4 regions of the Trichococcus sp. TS_SC_9 genome follow, and region 3 is predicted to be linked to each of the others. Evidence: predicted binding sites of a transcription regulator. Region 3 holds the regulator's gene; each other region holds the start of a gene.
The links. Region 3 encodes LexA, which represses DNA repair genes until DNA is damaged. Its sites were predicted from a motif close to CNAACANNTGTTNG; they were not measured.
Positions count from the first base shown of each region.

Region 1: the regulator LexA is predicted to act here: its motif matches at 2,430-2,443, upstream of uvrC (excinuclease ABC subunit UvrC).
Region 2: the regulator LexA is predicted to act here: its motif matches at 2,197-2,210, upstream of AC0J5I_RS05135 (Y-family DNA polymerase).
Region 4: the regulator LexA is predicted to act here: its motif matches at 2,809-2,822, upstream of recX (recombination regulator RecX).

Region 1 covers NZ_CM149591.1:287,923-291,998, reverse strand. The annotation lists gene AC0J5I_RS01255 (DegV family protein) at 1-459, opposite strand, end outside; gene uvrC (excinuclease ABC subunit UvrC) at 598-2,382, opposite strand; gene AC0J5I_RS01245 (MFS transporter) at 2,525-3,772, shown strand; gene AC0J5I_RS01240 (vitamin B12-dependent ribonucleotide reductase) at 3,989-4,076, opposite strand, start outside.
Region 2 covers NZ_CM149591.1:1,107,243-1,111,318, reverse strand. The annotation lists gene AC0J5I_RS05145 (hypothetical protein) at 1-114, opposite strand, end outside; gene AC0J5I_RS05140 (mechanosensitive ion channel) at 714-2,015, opposite strand; gene AC0J5I_RS05135 (Y-family DNA polymerase) at 2,245-3,630, shown strand; gene AC0J5I_RS05130 (hypothetical protein) at 3,599-4,021, shown strand.
Region 3 covers NZ_CM149591.1:2,437,952-2,442,027, reverse strand. The annotation lists gene AC0J5I_RS11990 (ABC transporter ATP-binding protein) at 1-1,670, opposite strand, end outside; gene AC0J5I_RS11985 (YneF family protein) at 1,757-1,987, opposite strand; gene lexA (transcriptional repressor LexA) at 2,230-2,853, shown strand; gene AC0J5I_RS11975 (adenine phosphoribosyltransferase) at 2,941-3,453, opposite strand; gene recJ (single-stranded-DNA-specific exonuclease RecJ) at 3,470-4,076, opposite strand, start outside.
Region 4 covers NZ_CM149591.1:3,235-7,310, reverse strand. The annotation lists gene AC0J5I_RS00035 (sigma-70 family RNA polymerase sigma factor) at 1-270, opposite strand, end outside; gene AC0J5I_RS00030 (competence protein ComK) at 544-1,590, shown strand; gene AC0J5I_RS00025 (general stress protein) at 1,708-2,655, shown strand; gene recX (recombination regulator RecX) at 2,882-3,718, shown strand; gene mutY (A/G-specific adenine glycosylase) at 3,718-4,076, shown strand, end outside.

The DNA.
Region 1 (4,076 bases), 950 kb from region 3:
TGCAGCTGTAAAACGGACACGCGATTCAATTTCATCCAAAGTGAAGCCGGCCTCGCGCATTTCGATTGCTTCAACGACGGACAAGCCTTCACCTACGGAGGCGCTCATGGAGTCGACCAAACGCAGATCAAAATCCGGAAACTCCTCTTTCAGTTGCTGGTAAGCCAGAAAGGCTGCTTGGTAAGTGCCGGACAGCTTGGCGGAAAGGGAAATGTAGATGCCCGATTCACCGGCTTCAGCCGCTTTCCGGAAACCGGAATGGAATTTTTCCAAGGACACTTGGCTCGTTTTCGGATGACCGCCGCGCGCGATCATTTCATAGACTTTATCGGCTTGGATTTCGATCATATCTTCGTATTCGCCGGTATCCAGCAGAGTGGTCAACGGGAATACTTCCACATCATTTTCCTGCAGATAGTCATAAGCCAGATCACAAGCACTATCGGTAAATATTTTCATAATAAACGCCTCCTCCAGCGCGAGTTCTATCACGGGATATTCCGTGGTCCACTCAACAGTATAGCACGTTTCGGATGGTTGGAAAATTTCGGCGCGAGGGTTCCCCGAGAGGAGCCGAGCCTCTGCTAAAATCCAGGCTCAATCGTTCAGTTCGCCGAGCTCCTCCTTGATCAGTAGCGCAGTCTTCTCCGGGATACCCAACGCCTTGAAATCTTCATAGCTGGCTTCACGGATGTTCTTCATCGTCTTGAAATGCTTCAGGATCTTCGTGCGGGTTTTCGGTCCGACGCCTTCGATCTCATCCAATTGCGAAGAGATGCTGTTCTTGGCGCGCACTTGGCGATGGAAGGTGATTGCGAAGCGGTGGACCTCTTCCTGGATCCGCTGCACGAGATGGAAGGCTTGGCTGTTCGGACTGAGTTCTACGATTTCATCCTTCTCGCCGAAGATGAGCGAGGAGGTCTTGTGCTTCGTGTCCTTGACCATGCCCGCCACCGGGATGTCCAGTCCGAGTTCGTCCTCAAGCACCTCCTTGGCGGCATGCACCTGGACTTTTCCGCCATCCATCAGGATCAAGTCCGGCATGGCACGTCCTTCGCGCAGCAACCGGCTGTAGCGGCGGCGGATGACTTCCTGCGTCGTCGCGAATTCATTGCTGCCTTCGACCGTTTTGACCTTGTATTTCCGGTAGTTTTTGCGCTCAGGCTTGCCGTCCCTGTAAACGACCATCGCGGAGACCGGATTTGTTCCTTGGATGTTCGAATGGTCGAATGACTCGATAATCTCTAGATATTCGATGCCGAGCGCCTCGGAAAGTTCCTGGATGGCGCCGACCGTCTTGTGGGTGTCACGCTCGATCAGCATGAACTTCTCAGTCAATGCCAACTCGCTGTTCGTGATTGCCAGTTCAAGGATGCTGCGCTTGCTGCCGCGGACAGGGGTGTGCACTTTCGTTCCGAGTGCTTCCTGCAGCAGCTCCGTGTCGACGCCTTTCGGTACGAGGACCTCCTGCGGCAGGATGTGATTGGGATCCTGATAGAACTGCATAATGAAGGAAGCCAGCTCTTCCTCCGGCGTATCGTAGCAAGGGAAAAGGGCGGCCTCACGTTTGATGATCGAGGATCTGCGCAGTAGGAAGACCTGGATCGACAGCCAGCCTTTGTCCATATGGAAAGCAAAGACGTCGCGGTTCGTGTAGTCCCGGGACATGACCGTTTGTTTTTCGACGGTCGCTTCAATGTAGCTGATCTGATCACGGTAATCGGCAGCCTGTTCGAAGTTCAGGATGTCGGCGGCGCGGTGCATTTTTTCCCGCAGATCCTTTTTGATCTCCTTGACTTCGCCGTTCAGGAAAGCGGCAATGCGTTTGATTTGGGCATCGTATTCCTCTTTCGACACCTCGTGGTCGCAGCAGCCGATGCATTGGCCCAAATGGTAATAAAGACAGGCGCGCTTGGAATTCTTGGCGCACTTGCGCAACGGGTAGATCTTCTGGATGAACTCCTGCGTCTCAGTCGCCGCGTAGACGTGCGGATAGGGGCCGAAGTAGAGGCCACCGTCATCCTCGACCGTCGAAGTGATGATGAGCTGAGGATCCTTTTCGTTCGTGACCTTCAGATAAGGATACATCGTCCCTTGCTTCAGCTTGATGTTGTATTTGGGCTGGTAACGCTTGATCAGGTTGATCTCCAGCAACAGCGATTCCTTGTTCGTTTTGGTGACGATCGTTTCGAAACGGTCGATGTCCGCGACCAACAGCTGCGTCTTGCCTTCGTGCTTGCTGTGGAAGTAGGATTTCACGCGGTTCTTCAAATTTTTGGCCTTGCCGATGTAGATGATTTCGTCATCCTTGTCCCGCATAATGTAGCAGCCGGGCAAGTCGGGCAGCAACGCCAATTTTTGGTTAATTTCTTCTCTGCTCATCCGTTTCAATCCTTTTACTTTTTGTTAAGAATAGTATAACATGAATGGAAACATACGTTCAGCCGTTTGATTCCGAAAAGGACGGTTGACGCAGTCATTCAGGGGAAAAAAACCGTTTCTCCAGCAAGGAAGTGCAAACTGTGTGATCAAGCAAATGAAATATGAAAAGTGGCAGCGTCAAACCGCTCTCTTTTTGGGCAGCCAGACGATTTCCCTGTTTGGCTCGTCACTTGTCCAATACACGATATTCTGGTACCTGACCTTGGAAACGCAATCCGGCGTCATCATGACTTTATCGACCATTTTTGGCTTTCTGCCGACTTTCTTCATCTCTCCTTTTGCCGGGGTATGGGCCGATCGCTATAACCGGAAACGCCTGATTGTCTTTTCCGATGGCATCACCGCACTCTCGACATTGGTGCTCGTCCTGCTGTTCTTAGCGGGGCAACGTTCAATCTGGATTCTGCTGGCGACATCGGCCATCCGCGCAGTCGGTGCGGGCATCCAGATGCCGGCGGTCGGCGCCATCCTGCCTCAGATCGTTCCGGAAAAGGAATTGACCCGGATCAACGGACTAAACGGCAGCGTCCAGGCCGTCGTCATGCTGATTTCCCCGATGATCAGCGGCGCGCTTTACCAATTTGCGCCGATGGAAGGTATTTTCATGATTGATATCGTGACTGCGGCTTTGGCGATCGCTATTATGGTGTTCCTTCTGAAAGTCCCTACGCATGAAAAAGCCAGCCAAGAACAGATCAGTAATTATCTGGAGGACATGAAGCTTGGTTTCAGCTACATCCAAAATCACGCCTTCATCAAAAGGCTGTTCCTGTATTTTTCCTTAGCTTTCCTGATGGCAGCTCCGGTATCGTTTCTTTCCCCGCTGCAGGTCGCGCGTTCATTCGGTGAAGATGTTTGGCGTTTGACGGCGATCGAAATCGCCTTTTCCATCGGGATGATAGGCGGGGGCCTCTGGATTGCGTCATGGGGAGGGTTCAAGAACCGGATCCATTCAATCGCATTTGCGATCGGGGCGATGGGCCTGTGCACTTTCGGGATGGGCGTGATCCCGAATTTTTGGATTTACCTCTTCCTGATGGGTCTCGTCGGTCTCGTCATCCCTCTCCTGAACGCGCCGAGCATGACGTTGCTGCAGGAAAAAGTCGAGGAAGATTTCCTTGGCCGCGTCTTCGGCGTCCAAAGCATGGTCGCAAGCTCGATGATGCCGCTAGGGATGCTGATCTTCGGACCGCTGGCGGACCGGATGGCAATCGAAATCCTGATGGCCGTATCGGGGGTGTTCCTGATGGTCGTAACCTTCTTCGCCATCCGCGACCGGGTCTTGCTGGAAGCGGGGAAACCGGAACCTTCGGACACCGGAAAAGAATGAAACTAAAGACTGGAGCTGCCGCATTGGGCAGCTCTTTTTTGTGGTTGTCCGATACTATGCGTTTATCGGACAAGCAGTGCTCCAAACGCGACGCGGTTGTCCGATACTTTATGTTTATCGGACACTGAAGCGCAAGACGAGCAGCAAAGCATAATTGTCGGCAAACCACAAAGAAGAACCCGTCCAAAAATCAGACGGGTTCTTCTTTTGATTAGTTTACAATCCGCATTTCAGCTGTGCGCCGCAGTTCGTGCATGTGTTGCAGCCGCCCAGATCCTCGACCGTACCTTGTCGGCAGATCGGG
Region 2 (4,076 bases), 1.3 Mb from region 3:
AGCATTCCCGATTGACTCCACGACACTTGTGGTGGAAGTGGAACCGCCACACCCACTCAATACCAGAAGACTTGAAAGGTAAAATATTGTTGTTACCATTGGCTTTTTCATCATTTTCCAACACCATCCTATCTGTTTAGAAGAAGTACCTACCGGTCATTCATTTCTTTTTGAAAAGATAAGTAATAATCCATCCTGCAAAGAGGGTTAAAGCAAGTGCATTCAATAAGGTCCAACCAGCTGTGAGAAATTCCGCCATGGCTCTAACTCCTTTCGTACTTCATTATAATAGAAATTCAAAAGGAATCGATACCTCATTCCAATCTTCCCCATACCCCTGATTCTTTTCCGGCCGCCCTTCCAATTCCCCTGAACTATTAACCACCTATAATTATATATCAAAAAATCGTAATTCCTCACAACAAGTATATAAAAGATTGCTCCTTCGCCTGTATTTTGTCATTTTATCCAAATATCTTTCCCTGTTCGCTTTAAAAAAGCAAACGTACGTTCGTTTAATAGAGACGTAGAGATTGGAGACGATTTTTATGTACGAAATGGAATTGGTTTTTGATTAGCTAAGGAACCCAGTCGCGACATTCTTTGCATCGACTGCAAATCCTTCTATGCAAGCGTGGAATGGAACCTTTGACAGAAAAAAACCAGCTCCAAAAGGAACTGGTTTTTGAAAAGAGAGTTTATATTGTTTGTTATTAGCCAAGTGGATCAATTTTTTCTTCCGTTTCCGTCTTCTCAATAGGCTCGGAAGGCTTGGCTGTTTCTTGGTCAATTTTGCGATCAAGTTTTTGGAGCTGATGCTTGGCAAATTCTCTGCCTCCCAGACCAAATGCCAAGGCAAAGGCGACGGCAAGGCCGCCAATGATGAACAGGAAGGCAGTGTTCACAATCGTTGAAGCAAACTGCAGTTGATCCAACGTCATGAAGACAGCCAAGACATATAAGATGTACTTAACGACCTCGCCTAACATAGAGCTTCCGGTAGACTCTTTCAGGAAGGCAGATAGCGCATTCCCGCCGAAGATCCCCAGTCCTAAGATAATGAGGCCAATCAGTACAGATGGCAAGTAGCTAATGATCGCAACGCCAATGGTATTCAACACTTCCAGGTTCACCGCATTCAGCGCTTCTACCGTGAAGAAGACAATGATTACAGCCTGTACAATTTTTGCGATTACTTGTGAAAGGTTGAGACGGGAAGTTCCATTAGGATTTAGGTAGTGGGAGAAGCGGTTGATTCCAGCATTCTCCAACAGTCCTTCCAGAAGATCCGCCACAAATTTTGCGATTAGCGTACCTACAATCAGTAGGATTACCGCCACCAGAATATTCGGAATGGCAGCCAAAATTTGGGTCAATACATTCACGATGGGTTCAGAGATGGAACGGATCTGCAACGCCTCCAGCGCCATAGTCAGGACTGGAATCAGGATGATCACAAATGCTATATTGGCCAAAACACGGGCAATCGTATTCTTCTGCCCAGGGGTTGGACCTGCGGCGTGTTTCGCACTTTGATTGCTAGTTTGAGTGTATTTGGAAATCCAACGGTCAACGTTGATGGATTCCAACAAGCTTTGGACCAGTTCCTTGACGAATTTGGCCACGAAGTAACCAATCACCAAGATAATGGTTGCTCCGAAGAGTTTAGGCAGAAAAGCCAAAAAGTTATCGAACATGTTGGTTATGGGTAGAGCAATATTGGCGAGACCAATCTGTGAAAGAATACCCGGTATGAAGAATAGCCAAATCAGATAGTAGAAGACCTTCCCGATCGATTCAATAACGCGGTGGGAGTCCTCTACCGTGTGTGCAACGCCCCATTTTACCAATCTATTATCAAATCCGAGGGCATTGAGACCCTTCACGATAGCCTTTTTCACTAGCGTAGCGATAATCCAAGCTAATACCAACAATAAGAGAGCGCCTAGGAGATTCGGAAGGATATTGACGAAAGAGACCCACAAACCTTGCAAGGAATCCGTAAATTGTTCCATTCTTTTTTCCTCCTTTTATCCATAAATTTATGAATAGTTTTCCACACGGCAAGTATAGCAGAAAGGCAGTTAATCATGAAATGAAAAGGTTTCCAACTCTGTGCCGTAACAAATCGAGGAGACACTTTAAAACTTTCCTAACTTTCTTTTTAAATATCTTTCCCTGTTCGCTTTACAAAACCAAACACACGTTCGTATAATAGAGACATAGAGATTGGAGACGGTTTTTATGTATGAAACAGAATTGGTTTTTGATTATGCGAAGGAGCCCAGTCGCGACATTCTTTGCATCGACTGCAAATCCTTCTATGCGAGCGTGGAATGTGTCAGGCGCGGGCTGCATCCGCTCGAAACAAAATTGGTTGTCATGAGCTATCCCTCAGCCGATCCGAAAGAGCGCGGCAGCGGGCTAATTTTGGCTTCCTCTCCGGCTGCCAAGAAGGCTTACGGGATATCGAACATCAGCCGGGCCAGGGACTTGCCCTTCCCCTATCCGCCGGGACTGGTGATTGCGGCGCCACAGATGCGGCTGTACATGCAGAAAAATACCGAAATCAACAACATCTACAAGAAATACGCGGACGAAGCCAACCACCATGTCTATTCGGTTGATGAGAGTTTCGTCGATATCACCGGCGCCCAGAAACTTTTTGGAAAAAAAACGGCTTATGAAATGGCCAGACTCATCCAGGCGGACGTGTTGCAGACGACCGGCATCTACACAACGATCGGCATCGGCGATAACCCGCTGCTGGCTAAGTTGGCGCTCGATAACGCGGCCAAGCATCAGCCGGATATGATTGCGGAATGGCGTTATCCGGATATTCCCGAAACCGTGTGGAAAATCCCCGACATGACCGATTTTTGGGGCATCGGTAAACGAACCCAGCTGCGGCTCAACCAGTTGGGCATCTCCTCGATCTATGACTTGGCGCATACCAATTACTATTATTTGAAGAGTCAACTCGGCGTCATGGGCGCGCAGCTGTACGCCCACAGTTGGGGGATCGACCGCAGCTTTCTGGGGGACAGTGTTAAAGTAGGGTCCAAATCCATCGGCAACTCACAGGTACTCATCAAAGACTATGTGGTGCGCTCCGAAATCGAAATCGTCCTGGTCGAAATGGCCGACCAAGTGGCGACGCGCCTGCGAAAATCCGGAGCCAAGGCCCAGCTTGTGAGTCTGAGCATCGGCTACAGTATCAACTATATCGATCAGCTTGGCCGGACCGGATTCCATCAGCAAATGAAGATTCCGCCCACCAACGCCTCCAGCCAACTCGTGGCCCATATCCTGATGATTTTTGACCAGCACTACAAAGACCAATCGATCCGGAATGTCGGGGTGGGTGCCGGCAATCTGATCTACACGGATTTTCTGCAGCTGGACCTGTTTCAGGAGCCTGACGAACAAGTAAAAGATCAAAAAAAAGACCAGATAGTCGATTCGATCCGCAGAAAATATGGGTTCCGCTCACTGGTGCGGGCAGTCAGCCTGTTGGAGGGCGGCCGCGCAATCGCACGCAGTTCGTTGGTGGGAGGACACGCGGGTGGCATGGCCGGATTGGAGGAAGGGGAAGAAAATGCTGAAAGAACCAAGAGAACGGACGGATAAGGTATTTGAAGATTACAACGACTACCACGACCGCGGCATGATCAAATGGGTAACGGCCTACGCGATGGACGAACTGGTAAAATCCATCTCTGCAGGAAAAGAGGAGGCCATGAAAGATATCCCGATCCTGCCGCAGATGAGCCCTACCGAAATCGACGAAACTTTAGCAGAAGCCTTGAAAAAAAACCGCCGCATATCGGTCCAATTGAATCAAAAAGATCGTTTTGGGCGCCAAACAGAGTCCATTGAGGGCTTTTTCAAGGGCTATTGCGGCGAGGATGAAATCCTGATTGGTGAAGAATGGATTCCGCTCGACCGCATACGGAATGTGCGTATTCTGTATCAGGATAAATGGTCCAGAGTGGCTGTATTCAGACAAAGTCCGGGCTAATCCGATAAAAAATCGCAGGGCTTTATGTCAGGTGCTTGTAAGCGAATGGAACGGA
Region 3 (4,076 bases):
TCATAATGCGTCCCGCGTTCGACAATGCGCCCTTCATCAAGGACAATGATCTCATTTGCATGCATCACGCTGCTGATACGATGGGCTGCGATGATCGTTGTCTGATCGGCTCGCTTTTCCTTAAGCCCCGTCAGGATCGCTTCCTCCGTCTTCGCGTCCACCGCGGATAAGGAATCATCCAGGATGAGCAGCTCAGGTTCAGTCACTAAAGCCCGCGCAATCGCTATCCGCTGTTTTTGTCCACCGGATAAGGAAACGCCCCTTTCGCCAACCAACGTATCGTAGCCCTCGGGAAAACCAAGAATGTCATGATGGATGGCGGTCAAGCGCGCTGCCTCTTCAACCTTTTGTTGGCTGATTGATGGATCAGCGAAACGGATGTTTTCCCTCACGTCAGAAGAGAACAGGAAGTTGTCTTGGGGAACGTAACCGATTCCGCTCAGCAATGCATCCAATGAGTAATCACGGATATCGATCCCGTTGTAGTTGATGCTGCCGGCATATTGATCATACTCACGCAACAGCAGACGGAAAATCGTGCTTTTGCCCGATCCGGTTCTGCCGACAATCCCTAATGTTTGTCCCCGCTCCAAATGGAAACCGACGTCCTTCAGGCTGATTTCTTCACTGTTCGGGTAACCGAAGGAGGTTACCTGAAAATCCAGATCGCCTGTAACCGGAGTCCGGACAGCATTTTTTTGCTCCTGGATCGTTGATTTTTCCTTAAGAAGCTCATCAATCCTGCTGTAACTGGCACTGCCTCGTTCCAGCACATTGAATAATCTACCTACTGCCAACATCGGCCACGCCATCATGCCGATATAACTGATGAACGAAACCAGCTGGCCGATACTGATGCTGCCTTCCACGACAAAACGGCCACCAAAGATGATCGTCAGTGCGAAAGAAAGCCCCAAAATAAGTTGGATCGCCGGGTCAAATAAGGCATCAACCAAGTAGACAGCTTTATTTTTCACGACGACATCCCTCGTCATCGCTTCGAAATCACGAATATCTTCTTCTTCTTCACCGAACGTCTTGATTACCTTAACGCCGGAGACACTCTCCTGCGTTTTGTCATTCAGATTAGAGAAAGCAGCTTGTGCTTTGCGGAAACGCTTGTGCATCTTCTGTCCGAGGATTCGTGACACCAGCGTCAAAGCCGGTAACGGAATCATGGCGATAAGCGTCAAACGCCAATCAATCAAGAAGAACATTGTGAAAAGCGTGATCCCGCCTGAAGAAATCGAATCCGCCAATGTCAGTATGCCTGCGCCTGCGACCATCCTGATCGCATTCAAGTCATTCGTCGCATGCGCCATCAGATCGCCTGTCCTGTATTTCTGGAAAAAGACAGCGTCCATTTCGGTGAAATGCTTAAACAATCGCGAACGCAGTATCTTTTCTAACTCTGCCGAAGTACCCCAAATCTTCATCCGCCAAATATAGCGGAAAAGGTACTGCAAAATGCCTGCTATCAATATGATCGCCGACCACTTCCACAAAGAAGCCATCGTTAGGGTCCCTAAGGCAATTTCATCGATGATGATTCCGACAACGCGCGGCGAAACAACCTGAAGTATCGCCACAATGATCAGGAAAAAGACGCCTACAAAATACGATTTCCATTCTTGACGGAAAAACCAACTCAATTTTTTGAAAATACTCACGTTTATTACTCCCTTCTTACCTGTATTCGGACAAAATAAAAATGTGGAACCGTAGAGATCCACATTTTGTATATTATTTCATTATTCTATTTCTTTTTCTTTGTTGATTGTGTTTTCATAGAAGCCATGATTTGTTTTACTTTTCTTTCGGATGGTTTTTGACCCATCTGCATCATCATAGAACGCAACATTTCTTCATTGATTGGTGGATTTTCTTCAAAATATTTTACCATATAACGTCTTGCAAGGAAAAATCCGCCAACCGCGCCTATTACTATTCCTAAAATGACCATCATTACCCATGCTGTTGTTGACACGTATTCATCCCCCTTTCCAAAGCATTCATTCATTAATTGTACTAAAGATTATGAGAAAAAGAAATAGCAATCACGGATAAATTTAGCGAATTTTCGAAAACGCTTCAGCGGTTGCCGGTTTCAGGATAATTTTAAGCATATTCTCGCGTCACTCCCGAGAATATGCGAACATCTGTTTGATTTTTTAGATGATTAATGGTATTCTAAACTTATAAATTTAGGATTACGGAGATGATGATCTCATGGTTAAAAATAAAGATTCACGCCAAGTTGAAGTGCTTCAATACATTTATGAAGAAGTCCAGGAAAAAGGCTATCCGCCGACCGTAAGGGAAATCGGGAATGCAGTCAAACTTTCCTCAACGTCCACAGTGCACGGCCATCTGTCGCGTCTAGAAAAAAACGGTTTTATCCAACGCGACCCTACAAAACCACGTGCGATCGAACTGACCCAAGCAGGTCTGGATAAACTCGGGATCATGTCGGATAAAATGCCGCTATTGGGTACCGTCACAGCCGGTGCTCCCATCCTGGCTGTCGAAGAAGCAACAGATTATTTCCCGGTTCCGCCGGATCTGAAATCCTCTTCCGGAAGTTTGTTTATGCTTAAAATCCGCGGAGAAAGCATGATCGACGCCGGTATATTCGATGGCGACTCAGTGATCATCAGAAAACAATCCACGGCCGAAAACGGTGATATCGTCATAGCTATGACGGATGATGATGAAGCGACCTGCAAACGATTCTATAAAGAAAACAACTACTACCGTCTGCAACCTGAAAATGCCAGCATGGATCCGATCATCTTGGATTCCGTCATCATTCTGGGAAAAGTAGTCGGTCTGTACCGGAACCACATCATATAAGGGTCAGTCCCCCGACTGCCACAAAAAGGCTGCCAACTTTTGGCAGCCTTTTTGCGTGTCCGTTCATTTTCGGATTATTTATTGTTCTTAGTATTCCATCAGCGTGAAGATGTCATACCCTTGGATCAGGTCACGGCCTTTTAAATCCAACAGCTCGATCAGGAATGCCAAACCGACGACTTCTCCGCCTAATTTTTCCACCAACTCGATGGTTGCGGCTGTAGTGCCGCCAGTTGCCAATAGATCATCGCAAACCAACACTTTGTCACCAGGCAGGATGGCATCTTGGTGCAGTTGCAGAGTTGCTTTTCCGTACTCCAGTCCGTAGGATACTTCCACCGTTTCGCGCGGCAATTTGCCTTTTTTACGGGCCATTGCGAATCCACAGCCTAATTCCACTGCGACCGGACAGCCGACCATAAACCCACGCGCTTCGGGTCCGACTACTTTATCGACATTCAAGTCCTGGGCATATTTCACGATTTCTTTGATCGAATAACGGTAAGCTTCTCCGTTCGCCATCAAGGGTGAAATATCGCGGAAAATGATGCCTTGCTCCGGGAAATCTTTGACATCAGCAATATATTGTTTCAAGTCCATTTTGTGTTCCTCCTAATTATTGTACCATCATCTGTTCATTCAACCAATTCGTCAACTGCGAAAACGGGCTGTAGATGAATACCTTTTCAGCTTCCATTTTCTGCAGGCGATCTTTGTATACCTGGGTGTCGTCCAAAGCTCTTTTGACAGGGTTTTGGACCTCATTGATGAAACCATTGTCTATTGTAACAAATCCCGCCTCCAAAAACACTTGAATCATAAAAATGGCAAGATTTTTTTTGATTTTTAAGTATTTTGCTAAGGCATCTAACCGATTTCTCACATCGATATCCTTATGGGAACGGATATATTGGTAGAATTTCGCAAACTGGTCTTTAGGAGGGACTCCGTCTGCGTAAATGCTGTTTGTTTCATGAGAGACGACATACACATTTTCGAACTGATTGCTCTTTAAAAGATCAGCCAACAAATCCATCTTTAAGGGGCATTCGAAGAGCACCAAGTTGCTGGCACTGACATCCTGAAGAGCATCCGCTGTATTGTCAGTGAGTAACGCAGCGTTCGAACTGTTCGGGATGCGCTCATAAAATTGTTTCATGATACCGGAAGTCGAAAATAGATACAGGGCATCTTCCACAGCCAATACCGATTCTTGGATAATC
Region 4 (4,076 bases), 660 kb from region 3:
GTCCTTGCGGATTTGGTCCAGGAAAGTCCAGTGTATTTTTTGTTTGGCATAGCTGACGAACAGAAAGATGTTCTCGCTTGCGAGAGCATCTTTCAGGCAGGTTTCGTACGTGTCAAAAAGGGTGATCAGGCCTAATTGGTAGAAGTCATCGTAATCATTGTGATCCGGATATCGATTGATTTTTTTCAGACAATGATGGATGACACCCGCGTACTGGTCACTCAATAGGGTAGCGGCTTCATTGGTGCAGATTCTTTTTTTCATATTCATGGCGTTGCCTCCGTAATGTAGTGGGTGGCGTGATGCAGGGGATGTCCCTGTGCATGCTCATCACAGCCCGGCAAGCTTGCTGATGCCTATATTAGCGGTCAGGGGCCATCGGGGTCAAAACGGCAAATGCGGCAATAAACGTGACGAAAGTGATTCAAATCACAATTGAGGCTTTTTTTGTAGCGAAAAGAAATAATAATGTAAGCGTTTGTATATCATTCTGGCGAAAAGTAGTATATATTTTTATTAGACATTCCTATTTGGGGGGATTTTATGGAAAAGAAAACAGTTTGCAAATCTGGGAAAGGGTCGCATCAAAAAGTGGTCCAACAATCAATCGGAAAATCCAGCAGGCCCGTTGCCGGGATGGGCACGGCAGAAATACTTGCTGGGCATTCCAGGAACGATTCGGTGGCATTCAAAGATGTGGGCAAAATACTTGATCCGGCAACATTAGATACCATCATTTCGCATCTGCGCAACTCGTTGGAGGAGTCGTTTACGCATAGCAGCCAGACAAAAGATGCGCCGGGACCATTCTTTGTCCTGCTCGATCCAGAAAGTATCCAGATATATTTGGAGCAGGCATGGGATTTGGACCGGTTTGTACTGGACAACAGCTTCCTATTCTTGCTAAGCCTGGACCCGCAATTGCACCGTACCGATTTCAGGACGCTCATTTTTTTCAACGACGGTCGCCTCATCAAAACGCGCGAAAGCAGCAATAATGTGATGCGCTCGCTTTTTGATTTGATCGGTTTCAGCTATGACTTCATTCGGGGTATCTCCACACGCGTCAACGGTAAAGATACCCATTGCGTCCCATATATTTTTGGGAAGTATTCTTTTTTGCCGTTGAGCGGTCCGACCCGCAAGCAAAGTTCCTGGATCAATCTTTCGAAAGTGCAGCATTATCGAGCGCTGAAAGGGGAAAAAGGGGTGGAGGTCCATTGCGTCAATCAGCATATTTTCCAGCTCCCGGTGCGCCCACAATTTTTCGCAGATAAGGTCAAACAATCCTGCCAAACCGTCCATCGCCAAGAGTACCTTTTGCGCAACGTTTTAAGAAATTTCGATTATGTCGATGGGAGGAAAGAGGAACACGAGAACAATCTGCTGGGAAATGCTTTTCATGGCCACACAGATCGCATTTCAATGATTTCGATGGAAGATTATATCCGGATTTTTCAGTTTTCCTTTGCCGAGACAGCTTTGAAACATCCCTCATTGCGTGATAATCCGGTGACGTATGAAGCGTTGCACCTGCTTAGGGCAAATCTTTACTCCGATTTGCCCCATCTCAGGAACGCAGTCCGCTAGCCAATTGTTTTGAATGCTGATTTACCGGTTGAGAAAAATGGCTATTATTTGTGATTCCGGTGGAAGTATTTTACAATGAATGCAAAGAACAAATCATCAGTCATGGGAGGAATCGAAATGGACAAGAGAATCGAAGGCACCTTTGCCAATCAGGAAATGGTTATCGATGAAATCACGCATCTGATCAAGCATGAAGGTTATGCGCCGGAGCAATTGTTGGTCATCACCCGCAACGGCAAGAGCAATTACATTACGCAAGAGACTGCGGTGCAGGTCATTATAACCGGTGAGGATCGCGAGGAAGATTCATTATGGGATAAAATCGTAAAATTCTTTACCGTGGATTTGGATGAAGAAGAGGAAGAAACAATTTTTGAACGCTACGGCATTGATGAGGATACGTATGAGCGCTTTGAGGATGCATTGGATGATGGGGAATTGCTGCTTTTGATTGACGATGCGGCTCCGGTCAATGATGAGCATGCCGAATTTCTTGTGCGTGATGGCATTTTGCCTGACGAAAAAATTGTCCCTGTGGCACCAGTCACTGCCTCGAAACCGGATTGGACACCTGCAGACAGCGAAGAAGTCGGCGATGTGCCGGCCCATTCCATTGAAGCCACCAAAAAACTGGAAGAGACCGAAGTTGCAACTGCACAGCCGACTCAGCCCGCTGATGTGACCGACGACATCACCGGCCAACCGATCGAAGCGGAAATCACTACTGTCACTGCGACCAAACCGGATTGGACACCCGCGGACAGCGCAGAAGCCACCGAAGTTGCAGCTGAGTCACCGACTCAGCCCGCTGATTTGATCGACGATATCACCGGACAGCCAGTCGAAGCGGAAAAGGTAGCGGATCCTGCAATGGCGGAAGAGAGTCACCAATTGCCTGAAATGCAGTTCGACAAAGACGATTCCTTGCCTGAAGTGGTTAAGGAGAAGGAACAATTTTCCAAAGACCCGTTCGGAGGCGACACGGTTGTTGCTGAAACCGGCGAAGATGCGGAAGATATCGAACCTGATTATGAAGAGACGGATAAAACGAAACCAGCTCTATAACTGATAAGGACACCAACGGCTGCCTCATTATGGGGTAGCCGTTGGTTTTTTTGGCGGGCAGAGTCTCATTAGATGGGATAGTTGAGAGTTATTCGTCTTTACTTGCCATAGCGGCAAAATCTGTTCGGCCCGCTGGCGATCCGAGAAATAATTCGAACATACGTTTTGTTCCTTTTGTGTTTTGCATGTATAATAACAAGAGAGATTCGCCGAAAGGAAGTAAATAATGGATCATACCGAAGAACAGGCTGAAAAATTGCCTGTCGTAACAAAAATAACTGTCCAGAAAAAACGCAAGGACCGCTTCAATGTCTTTATCGACGGAGAGTACTCCTTTCCGATATCGGAAGCCGTACTCATAAAGGTGGGCTTGCATAAAGGCATGACGCTCACGAAAGAGCGCAGTGCCGAGATTGAGAAGGAAAATTACGATTATATGGCTTACACGACAGCCGTCAATTATCTGTCCTACAGTCTGCGCAGCGAGAAAGAAGTCCGCAAAAAGCTGAATGAAGAAGAAATCAGCCCGGACGCAATCGAACGTGCGCTAACGCGGTTGGTGGATCAGAATTACGTCAATGACCGCAGCTATGGCGAAAGTTATACGCGTACGGCGGCGAACCTGAACCTGAAGGGACCGCAGCTCATCGCCAACGAACTGAAAGGAAAAGGCTTGTCGGAAGAAGATGTTGCCTTTTCTCTGAAACAATATCCGCGTGAACTGCAGCTTGAAAATGCCCAAACGATCGCTGAGAAGCAACTCCGCAAACAAAGCCGGGTCTCTTCGCATGAAGCAGCTTCAAAAATCCGCCTCTATCTACATCAAAAGGGCTATCCTTCCGATATCGTCCTGGAAGTAATGGGAGCGATTGAAACGGAAAAAGAGGAAGAGGATGAAATGTCCGCACTGCGGATGCAAGGCGACAAACTTTGGCGCCGGTATGAGCGAAAAGCAAAAGGCCGTGAGCTGCATCAAAAAGTGAGATCCGGACTTTACCAAAAAGGTTACCCTGGAGAACTGATCTCCGCCTATATCGAAGAAAAGGAACAGGAAGCTGAATAATGACAAATTTGGAACACGAAAAAATATTTAATGCAGCAGGCATTGAAATGTGGCCGGCTGAGAAAATCCAAGCTTTCCGCGAGGCTCTGTTGGATTGGTATGACAAAGAGAAACGTGACCTACCCTGGCGTCGGACGAGCAATCCCTATAGCATCTGGGTATCGGAAATCATGCTGCAGCAGACACGGGTGGACACGGTAATCCCATATTATCACAATTTCCTGGATAAATTTCCCGATATCGCAACGTTGGCGGCTGCACCTGAAGATGCGATTCTGAAAGCTTGGGAGGGGCTCGGTTATTATTCCCGTGTCAAGAATATGCAGAAGGCAGCGCAACAGATCGTCGCTGAGTACGG